Regions from separate parts of the Kitasatospora sp. NPDC097605 genome, predicted to be linked through region 3. Evidence: riboswitches for the same ligand, from Rfam matches in the RefSeq annotation. Region 3 holds a riboswitch; each other region holds the start of a gene.
What was found. A riboswitch is a leader RNA that binds a small molecule or an ion and turns the genes downstream of it on or off. The one in region 3 is predicted to bind cyclic di-AMP.

Region 1 (3,199 bases), on a different contig from region 3:
CTTCGTCGGCAACCGCGGCCGGGACACCACGGCCTCGCCGTTCACCCTCGTGGTCACCCTCCCCGAGGGCGTCACCGCCGAGGGCCCGTACTTCCCGGAGAACTGCTACGCGTTCCAGGAGGGCCACCGGGTGCGCTGCTCCTTCCCGGCCGGCCTGGAGCGGTTCCGCAGCGCGACCGCGCTCGTCACGGTCCGGCTGGCGAGCACCGTCCCCGCCCCCGGCACGCTGACCGGGGGCTGGGTGTCGGTGCGCGGCGCCGACGACTGCAACGACGAGAACAACAAGCAGCCGTTCGAGATCCAGGTCGTCGAGACGACCGATCCGCGCCCGGCCGCCTGACCCGCGGCTACCGGTAGACGCGGAGGTAGTCCGCGGCGAAGGTGATCGGCGCGGTGCCCCGGGGCGCGGGGTGGTTCGTCCCCGCGCTCACGGACAGGTTGAGGACCGGGTACGCGGACCAGTCGGCGCCGACGCCCTTGCCGTCCGAGTACACCTTGACCCCGTTGACGTACCAGTCGACGGACGTGGCGCCGTAGTGGGTGCCGATGGTGACCCAGCCGCCCTTCGCGATCGCCCCGGCGTCGAGGTGGGACCGGTGGCCCGGGTTCACGTGGTTGGCCAGCTCCAGCAGGTTCGGGCGGTCGGGGTGGTACTCGAAGGAGTCGACCTGCCCGCCGCCGTCCTTCCACGTCCACAGCGCCGGCCGGGCGCCGGTGCCGGCCGGCAGCTTGACCCGGGCCTCGGTGTAGTCGCCGGCCTTCACCCGGAAGCCCTCGGCGGAGTACTCGGTGGTGAGCAGCCCGGTGTCCCAGGACCGCTTGCCGTTCTCCAGCGTGCCGGTGCCCGGTTCGGCGGTGAAGGTGGCGACGCCGCCGGAGACGGTGACGTTGTCCTGGTCGAGCCGGTCGAGCCGGTCGCCGTCCGGGTCGTGGTCACCGTAGCGGTAGGCGCTGCTCCGGTCACCGGTCCAGCGGGAGCCGTAGGCGACCGGTCCGCTGAACTCCTCGGACCAGGACAGCTTCCTGTCCTTGAAAGGCGCGGCCGTGGCGGGGACGGTGGTGGCGGGGCCGGCGGCGGACACCACGAGCTCCTGGGAGGGCAGGTTGTGCCAGGCGCCGTCGCCGTCCTGCCAGAAGCCGAACCGGGTGTAGGTGCCGACCGGCAGGGTGCGCGGGCCGGTGGTGACCGAGAGGCCGCCCGGGCAGATCCGTGCGTCGCCGACGCTGCCGGGGAAGTCGAGGTTCCGTCCGGCCTCGTCGCGGACGGCGACGCCGACGGTCTTCGCGGTGAAGCAGGCCGAGGAGTGGAGGGTGAGCGAGGCGGTCGACTCCTTGCCCGCGACCAGGGTGGCCGGGGTGAGCGCGTCCTGGGTGACGGTGGGCCGGGCCTCGGCCCGCGCGCCGGTGACGGCCGGGATGCCGAACAGCGCGGCGCCGGTGACGGCGAGCAGCCCGGCGGCGGCGAAGGCGGCGGCGCGGCCCCGGCGGGAGGGGCGGGCGTGGCGGGGCGCGGGGCGGCGTCGACGGCCGAACGCGCGCCGGTCGGACCGGTTGGGCTGATCCGACGGGTCCGGCTCGTTCTGCTGGTCCGGCTCGTTCTGCTGGTCCGGCTCGTTCGGCTCGTTCGGCTCGTTCGGCTGGTCCGACTGATCCTGCTGGCCCGGCTGATCCTGCTGGTCCGGTCGACGGGGCTGATCGGACTGGGCCGGACGGTGCTGCGGGGCGGTGGGCATGGCCGTGGTCCTCTGCGACGCCTGCGAGGTGAGCTGTCGGATTCGGGCGCTGAGGTTGCCCGGCCGCCCGGGGAGCGGCTTCACCCCTAGCCACGGCCCGCGCGCGCAAGCGCACGGCCGGGGCACACTGACCTGGGTCCCCCGCTCCCGTCCGCTGTCGTGCTCGACTGCCGGCCGGCGGGTGGACAGGACTCGGCGTCCCGGCGGCGGGGCTCCACGGTGGCGGAGGCCCCTGCAGGCTAGGCAGTCCGTCCGGACACGGACAACTTCACCGGGGCCGTTGTCGCACAGCTCACACCGATTCGCCCGCGGAATGATCAACGGTGCAGCGGAGTGGATCAGTTGGGGCGGGGGCGCGTTCCGTGGGGCGTCGCGGCGGGTGGCGGGGCCGGTGGCGGGGTCGGCCGGGGTGGTGGATCCGGCGGGGAAAGTGCGCCGCGCGGGCGGGGTGGTCGGATAGGTTGGAACTCCGTCCGCGCCGCCCGACAAGGAGACCCGCCCCACCATGACCGCGCCCCTGCCCGCCTTCGCCGGCCGTACCTACCTGTTCCGGGTCGACAACGGCGCGGCCTTCCGCAACGCCTACTCGGCCGACGGCAAGCGGCTGCGCTGGGAGGGCCTCGGCGAGTCGGCGGGCCAGTGGGAGGACGTCACCCTGCACGTCGCCGAGGTCGGCCCGCAGCTGTACTTCGTGAGCTGGACCGAGGTGAGCGGCATCACCGTCAGCCACGTCATGGACCTGGCCCGGATGACGGTCCGCGCGTTCTGGACGTACGAGGGCGAGGGCGGCCGGGTCGGCGAGCTGCACACCGGGACGCTGGAGCAGGTGGTCTGAGCCCTCGGCCGCACCGCGACGCACCGCACCGCGACGCGCCGCATCACGCCGGGCCGCATCACGCCGGGCCGTCCGGAACAGGTCCGGGACAGGTCCGGAACAGGTCCGTCAGACCGACTGCCCGGCGGCCGGGACGACCAGGTGCTGGGAGATCCACTCCAGCGAGGACGGGAGCAGCCTGCTCCAGGTCTCGAAGTTGTGGCCACCGGTCTCCAGCATGCTGTAGGAGACCTTCATCGGGCTGTGCGCGGCGGCCACGAACGCCTCGGTGTCGCGCCGGTAGTCGCCGTCGCCCTCCCGGGTGCCGGCCAGCAGGACGGCGACCTCGGGCTGCGGCAGGTTCTTCAGCCGCCACATCAGGTCGGCCTCGTTGCGCCGCTGGGCGCTGCCCTTGAAGAGGTCGCCGGTGGTCGGGTCCTCGGCGGCCTGGTAGTAGCCGGAGAGCGAGACGGCGGTCGGGAAGACCTCCGGGTGGCGCATCGCCAGCTTGAGGGCGCAGTAGCCGCCGGTCGAGTTGCCCATGAACGCCCAGGCCTGCGGGTCGGTCGACACCCGGTAGGTCGCCTGGACCGCCGAGGGCACGTCCTTGGTGAAGTACGTCTCGGACTGCGCGCCGCCCGGGATGTCCTCG
Region 2 (3,199 bases), on a different contig from region 3:
GAACCAGGCCAGAATCCCGATCACCAGCAGCCCGAGCGCCGCGTACCAGCCCCAGGGCAGCTCCACCCCCAGCTGCGCCGCCACCAGCCCGCGCAGCGCGTACGCGAAGAAGCCGACGACCGCCGCCTCGAAGACGATGTACGCGAGCACCGCCAGCAGCCCCGAGGCCATCCCGACCACCCGGCCCAGCCCGTGCGAGATGTAGCCGTAGAACGCCCCTGCCGCGGTGAGGTGGCGGGCCATCGCCACGTAGCCGACCGAGAAGACGGTGAGCACCACGGTCACGAAGACGTACGCGGCGGGCGCGCCGGCGCCGTTGCCCTGGCCGACGACGATCGGGAGGTTGCCGGTCATCGCGGTGATCGGCGCCGCCGCGGCGACCGCCATGAAGACCACGCCCGCCAGGCCGACCGAGTCCGCCTTCAGCCGGTCCACCCCCGCCCCCGGCCGCTGTCCCGCGTCCTCGACCGCTTCCCCGCGCTGGACGGCCATCCGGCCCCCTTCACCCGCTGTGCCCGTGCCGCCCGCCGGACCGGTCGGGCGATGCCAACCCGACAGCATCGGGGCCCGGCGCGCGAACCCGCAAAGCGGGCCGACCCGGCGTCACCAGCACGCGGTTGACGCCCTGTTCGACCGTCGGCCCGGCCCGTTCGACCGGAAACGCCGGTGGCGAACGGCCGGCGAACGGCCTGCGAACGACGGCGGCCGGCCCGGCTCGCGAGGGAGGTCTCGCGAACCGGGCCGGCCGGACGGGCGTGTCCCGCGCCCGTCGATCCACTGGAGGTGCGGCGATCACCCGGTCGAGCGGTCACCCGACATGACCATCCCGGGAGAGTCGTCTTCGCCCCGCACCCAGCGGTGGTGGAGGTGATCCGACCGGAGGGTCAGATCGCGACGCCGTGCGCCCGCAGGTAGGCGATCGGGTCGATGTCCGAGCCGTACTCCGAGCCGGTGCGGACCTCGAAGTGCAGGTGCGGGCCGGTCACGTTGCCGGTGGCACCGGAGAGGCCGATCTGCTGGCCGGCGGTGACGGTCTGGCCGACCTTCACGCCGATCGAGGAGAGGTGCGCGTACTGGGCGTACTTGCCGTCGGCGAGCTTGATCTCGACCTCGTTGCCGTAGGCGCCGCCGTTGCCGGCCTTCACCACGGTGCCGTTGGCGATGGCGCGCAGCGGGGTGCCGGTGGAGGCGACGAAGTCGGCGCCGGTGTGGTGGCCGGAGGCCCACATCGAGCCGGCCACGCCGTAGGCGGTGCCGAGCTTCGGGTTGGCCAGCGGGGCGACGTAGCCGGAGGTGGCGGCGACGACCGGGGTCGCGACCGGGGCGGCGGTGGTCTGGACCGCCGGCTTCGCGGCCGGGGCGGCGGGCTTCGCGGCGGGCGCGGCCGGCTTGGCGGCGGGCGCGGCCGGCTTGGTGGCCGGAGCGGCCGGGGCGGCCGGCTTGGCGGCCGGCTTAACGGCCGGAGCGGCCTTGGTGCCGAGCGCGAGCTTCTGGCCCGGGAAGATCAGGTTCGGGTTGGCGCCGATGACCGAGCGGTTGTGCTCGTACAGCGCCTGCCAGCCACCGTTGACGTTCTTCGCGGCGGCGATCTTCGACAGGGTGTCCCCGCCGACGACCTTGTAGCTCTCCTCGACCGGGGCGGCGGCCGGAGCGGCCGGGGCCGCCTGCTGCGCGGCCGGAGCGGCGGGCTTGGCGGCCGGGACCTCGTGGGCCTGGGCGCTGACCGCGGTCACCAGCGGGAGGGCGAACGCGGCGCCGGTGACGGCGGTGGCGATGCCGATGCGGGCGGCGCGGGGCAGGGCGGTACGACGAGCGTGTGCGGGCATGCGAAATGTCCTCTCCGACGCCTGCGAGGTGAGCTGTCGGGTTCGGGCTGGAGTTGCCCGGCCGCAAAAGGCGGCTTCACCCCGAGCCGGACCGCGAATTCGGGTCCGGCGACTTACCTGTGGGTCCCCCGCTCCTGCCGTACAGAGTTCGTTGCGTACCACCGGGCAGCGGCAGGACTAGGCGTTCCACCCGGTGGCCACCCGGGCTGACGCCGGGCGGTCGCTGAACTAAAACTCATCCGTTCGGGTGAAGCAATGTCGATCTCCAGGCCCCGGGACCAAAGTCCGCATCACCGTGACGCTCCGCATGAAACCGATACACAGTACGCACACAATCCATTTACGCCGCGCACGTGATCCGCGACCCTGCGCCGATATCGGAACCGGTACGCACACGATCACTCACGCAGCGGACATTCCCCGACACACCCCCCGGTGACCCTTGTCACGTCGGCCCCGCCCGGCGGATCATGGGCCGTGGCCACCTCCGAGGCCGGCACCCTGCGGTTGGGCACCGCGCAGGGTCGCTGGGTACTTCTGGCGACGGTGCTCGGCTCCAGCATGGCGATGCTGGACGGGACCGTCGTGAACGTCGCGCTGCCCCGGATCGGCGCCGACCTCGGCGCCCAACTCGACGCCCTGCAATGGACGCTCAACGCCTATCTGCTCACCCTGGCGGGCCTGATCCTGCTCGGCGGCGCGCTCGGCGACCGGTACGGCCGGCGCCGGGTCTTCCTGCTCGGCGTGGTCTGGTTCGCCGCCGCCTCCGCGGCCTGCGCCGCCGCCCCGAACATCGAGGTGCTGATCCTCGCGCGCGCCGTGCAGGGCGTCGGCGGGGCACTGCTCACCCCCGGCTCCCTGGCGATGCTCCAGGCCGTCTTCCACCCGGAGGACCGCTCGGCGGCGGTCGGCCTCTGGTCCGGACTCGGCGGGGTGTCGGCGGCGGTCGGACCGTTCCTCGGCGGCTGGCTGGTCGACGGGCCGGGCTGGCGCTGGATCTTCCTGCTGAACCTGCCGCTGGCCGCGCTGGTGGTGGCGGTCTCCGCCCGGCACGTGCCGGAGAGCCGGGACGAGTCGGCGACCGGCCGCTTCGACGTGCTCGGCGCGGTGCTGGCCGCCCTGGCGCTGGGCGCCGTCACCTACGCGCTGACCGCCGCCGGGAAGGGCCTGTCCCCCGCGGTCTGGGTCACCGGCGCGGCGGGCGTGCTGCTCGGCGCCGCCTTCGTCGCGGTCGAGCGCCGCACCCCGGAGCCGATGCTGCCGCTCGGCCTGTTCTCCTCACGGCTGTTCACCGCCGTGAACCTGGTCACCCTCGCCGTCTACGCGGCGTTCAGCGGTGTCTTCTTCCTGCTGGTCGTCCAGCTGCAGATCGT
Region 3 (3,199 bases):
CCCTCTCCGCCCAGGTCGCCGCCCACGCGGCGCCCAGTCCGGCGCCGAAGAAGGACGACGTCAAGGCGCAGATCGACCAGCTGCAGGAGGAGGCCGAGCAGGCCACCGAGCGCTACAACGGCGCCAAGGAGCGTGCGGACCAGCTGCGCAAGCAGGCGGACCAGCTCCAGGACCAGGTGGCCCGCGGCCAGGACCAGATGACCCAGCTTCAGGCCGGGCTGGCCGAGGTGGCGGGCGAGCAGTACCGCACCGGCGGCATCGACCCGTCCGTGCAGCTGATGCTGACCTCCGACCCGTCCGGCTACCTGGACAAGGCCTCCAGCGTGCAGCAGGCCAGCTCCAGCCAGGCCGAGGCGCTCAAGGGCCTGCAGGACCAGCAGCGCCGGCTCGACCAGCAGAAGGCCGAGGCGGCCGCCGTGCTGGCCTCGCTGGACAGCACCACCAAGGACCTGAACCAGACCAAGGCCGAGGTCAACAAGAAGCTCCGGGAGGCCCAGGAGCTGCTGAACTCGCTCAGTGCCTCCGAGCGCGCGGCCCTGAAGGCGCAGCAGCAGCAGGCCGACCGCGCCTCGCGCGGCTCCGAGCGCACCGACCTGGGCAGCCTGCCGCAGGCCAGCGGCAAGGCCGGCGCCGCGGTCTCGCTCGCGATGAGCAAGCAGGGCTCGCCCTACGGCTGGGGCGACGTCGGCCCCAGCACCTTCGACTGCTCCGGCCTGATGGTCTGGGCGTACGGGAAGGCCGGCGTCTCGCTGCCGCGCACCTCGCAGGCCCAGGGCAACTACGGCACCCGGGTGCCGTCCCTCGCCGAGGCCCAGCCGGGCGACCTGGTCATCTACCGCGACGACCGCAGCCACGTCGGGATGTACATCGGCAACGGCATGGTGGTGCACGCCCCGCGCACCGGTGACGTGGTGAAGGTGATGAAGGCCGACGCCATGAAGATCAACACGATCCGCCGGGTCTGACGGACCGACACGACACGCCCGAGGGGCCCGAACGGCCCCCTGTGATCAGCGCCACCTCCGCACGGGGGTGGCGCCGGGCGTTTCGGCGGGGCGTTCGACGGACTGACGGAGAATGATCAGCCCGACGTGGGGACCTGATCACGCTCGGTCATATTCACAAAGGAACTTGGGTATTCTTCCGACTTTTTTCTGACAAGGATTTGAACGGATCACGGATCTGTTACTAGGGTCGTGCCTCGAACCACGCACAGTCGATCACCCAGCCTGGGTGGCGGCGGGGTTCGCCGCCGAGTTCGCGAAGCAGTGGGACGGGGCCCGTGGGCCGTCGTCCGAGTGAGGATCCAGCAGTCGGGGGTCCGCTGTGGAGCGGAGCCGGGGAACCACGTTCCTCCGGGGTGAATCGGCGCCAGGCCGGCCGCGGAAGCGGACGGTGAGGCGTCGTAGGGCACGCTTCCGCCCGAACCCGTCAGCTCACCCGGTAGGCGGATGAGGAAGAAGGAGTCCGCCTTCGTGGCGTCCCATCGTCGTCCCAAGCCCGCCGGCCGCGCCCGTGTCTCGATCCTGACCGGTGTCGCCGCCGCTGCCGTCGCCCTCTCCGCGCAGTCCGGCGCCCACGCCGACCCCGCGCCGACCAAGGACCAGGTCAAGGAGCAGGTCGACCAGCTCAACGAGCAGGCCGAGGTCGCCACCGAGAAGTACAACGGCGCCCAGGCCAAGCAGCAGGAGCTGCAGAAGCAGGTCGCCGAGCTGCAGGACAAGGTGGCCCGTCAGCAGGCCGTGGTGACCGAGGCGCAGGGCGGCCTCGCCGAGATCGCCGGCGAGCAGTACCGCACGGGCGGCATATCGCAGACCGTCCAGCTGATGCTCTCCGCGAGCCCGGACAACTTCCTCAACCAGGCCGACGCCCTGAACCAGGCCGGCTCCACGCAGTCCGGCGCGCTGAAGGAGCTCCAGGAGCAGCAGCGCAGGCTCGACCAGGACCGCACCGAGACCCAGGCCAAGCTCGCCGAGCTGGAGTCCACCACCCAGCAGCTGAAGAGCTCCAAGGAGGACGTCCAGGGCAAGCTGCAGAAGGCCCAGGACCTGCTCAACACGCTCACCGAGCAGGAGCGTCAGGCCATCCGCGCGGCCGAGGAGAAGGCCGCCGCCGAGGCCAAGGCGAAGGCGGACGCCGCCAAGGCCGAGGCCGCCAAGGCCGCCAAGGAGAAGGCCGACGCCGAGCGCGCCTCGCGCGACACCAACCGCAGCAACCTGAGCGCGCCCACGTCGGGTTCCTCGGGTTCCTCGGGCTCCTCGACCGCCGCGGCCCCGGCCGCCGAGGCCGCCAAGCCGGCCGCGCCCGCCGCCAACGGCTCGCGCGCCGCCGCCGCGATCGCCGCCGCCGAGAGCAAGCTCGGCGCGCCGTACGTGTACGGCGCCACCGGCCCGAACTCCTTCGACTGCTCGGGCCTCACCGGTTGGGCGTACGCCCAGGCCGGCGTGTCGCTGCCGCGCACCTCGCAGGCGCAGGCCACCGCCGGCACCCAGATCGGCAAGGACATCTCCAAGGCCCAGCCGGGCGACCTGGTGATCTTCTACGGCGACCGCCACCACGTGGGCATCTACGTCGGCGGCGGCCAGGTCATCCACGCCCCGAAGCCGGGCGCGTCGGTCCGCTACGAGGCGGCGTCCAACATGCCGGTGAACACCATCGTGCGCCTCTGACCGACGGTCGGCAGGCTCCGTCAGGCCCGGTCTCCCCGCGGGGGAGGCCGGGCCTGCGGCTTTCTCCGGCGGCGCCGGGACGCTCGGTCCGCGAACCGATCTGATGTCCGATCGGTGTCCGAATATTCGGGTTCGCAGGGGTTTGGAATCGGTTGCCCGGACTCGCTAACGTCTGCCACCGGACGCCCGCTTCGACAGCCGCCCGCCCCGGTGCGGCGGCGGGCCGGGCCCAGGATCGGAGCCGACGTCGCATGGCCGTGCACCGCCGTTCCCCGCTGTCAGGTGCGCACGTGCTCGCCCGGGCGCTGGTGCTCACCGCGGCGGCCACCACCGCGCTGGGCGTGGCGACCGGCGGCAGCGCCCGGGCCGCTCCCGGCTCGCCGGACGGCCAGGCCGACCGCAAGGACGTCAAGGCGCAGGTGGAGCAGCTCTACGACGAGGCCGAGCAGGCCTCGGAGCGGTTCAACGCCGCCCAGGACGTCCAGCAGCGGCTCCAGCACGAGACCGGCACGCTGCAGCAGCAGATCGCC

Region 1: another riboswitch for cyclic di-AMP. It lies ahead of ABTX81_RS09895 (glycoside hydrolase family 16 protein); the one in region 3 lies ahead of ABTX81_RS25215 (C40 family peptidase).
Region 2: another riboswitch for cyclic di-AMP. It lies ahead of ABTX81_RS21270 (M23 family metallopeptidase); the one in region 3 lies ahead of ABTX81_RS25215 (C40 family peptidase).

The regions. Positions count from the first base shown of each region.
Region 1 is NZ_JBEOSF010000006.1:229,942-233,140, forward strand. It holds gene ABTX81_RS09890 (hypothetical protein) at 1-340, shown strand, start outside; gene ABTX81_RS09895 (glycoside hydrolase family 16 protein) at 348-1,733, opposite strand; cyclic di-AMP (ydaO/yuaA leader) riboswitch at 1,739-1,862, opposite strand; gene ABTX81_RS09900 (MoaF-related domain-containing protein) at 2,239-2,568, shown strand; gene ABTX81_RS09905 (alpha/beta hydrolase) at 2,677-3,199, opposite strand, start outside.
Region 2 is NZ_JBEOSF010000018.1:76,878-80,076, forward strand. It holds gene ABTX81_RS21265 (APC family permease) at 1-492, opposite strand, end outside; gene ABTX81_RS21270 (M23 family metallopeptidase) at 885-1,826, opposite strand; cyclic di-AMP (ydaO/yuaA leader) riboswitch at 1,830-1,992, opposite strand; gene ABTX81_RS21275 (MFS transporter) at 2,304-3,199, shown strand, end outside.
Region 3 is NZ_JBEOSF010000024.1:37,087-40,285, reverse strand. It holds gene ABTX81_RS25220 (C40 family peptidase) at 1-965, shown strand, start outside; cyclic di-AMP (ydaO/yuaA leader) riboswitch at 1,313-1,465, shown strand; gene ABTX81_RS25215 (C40 family peptidase) at 1,476-2,669, shown strand; gene ABTX81_RS25210 (C40 family peptidase) at 2,921-3,199, shown strand, end outside.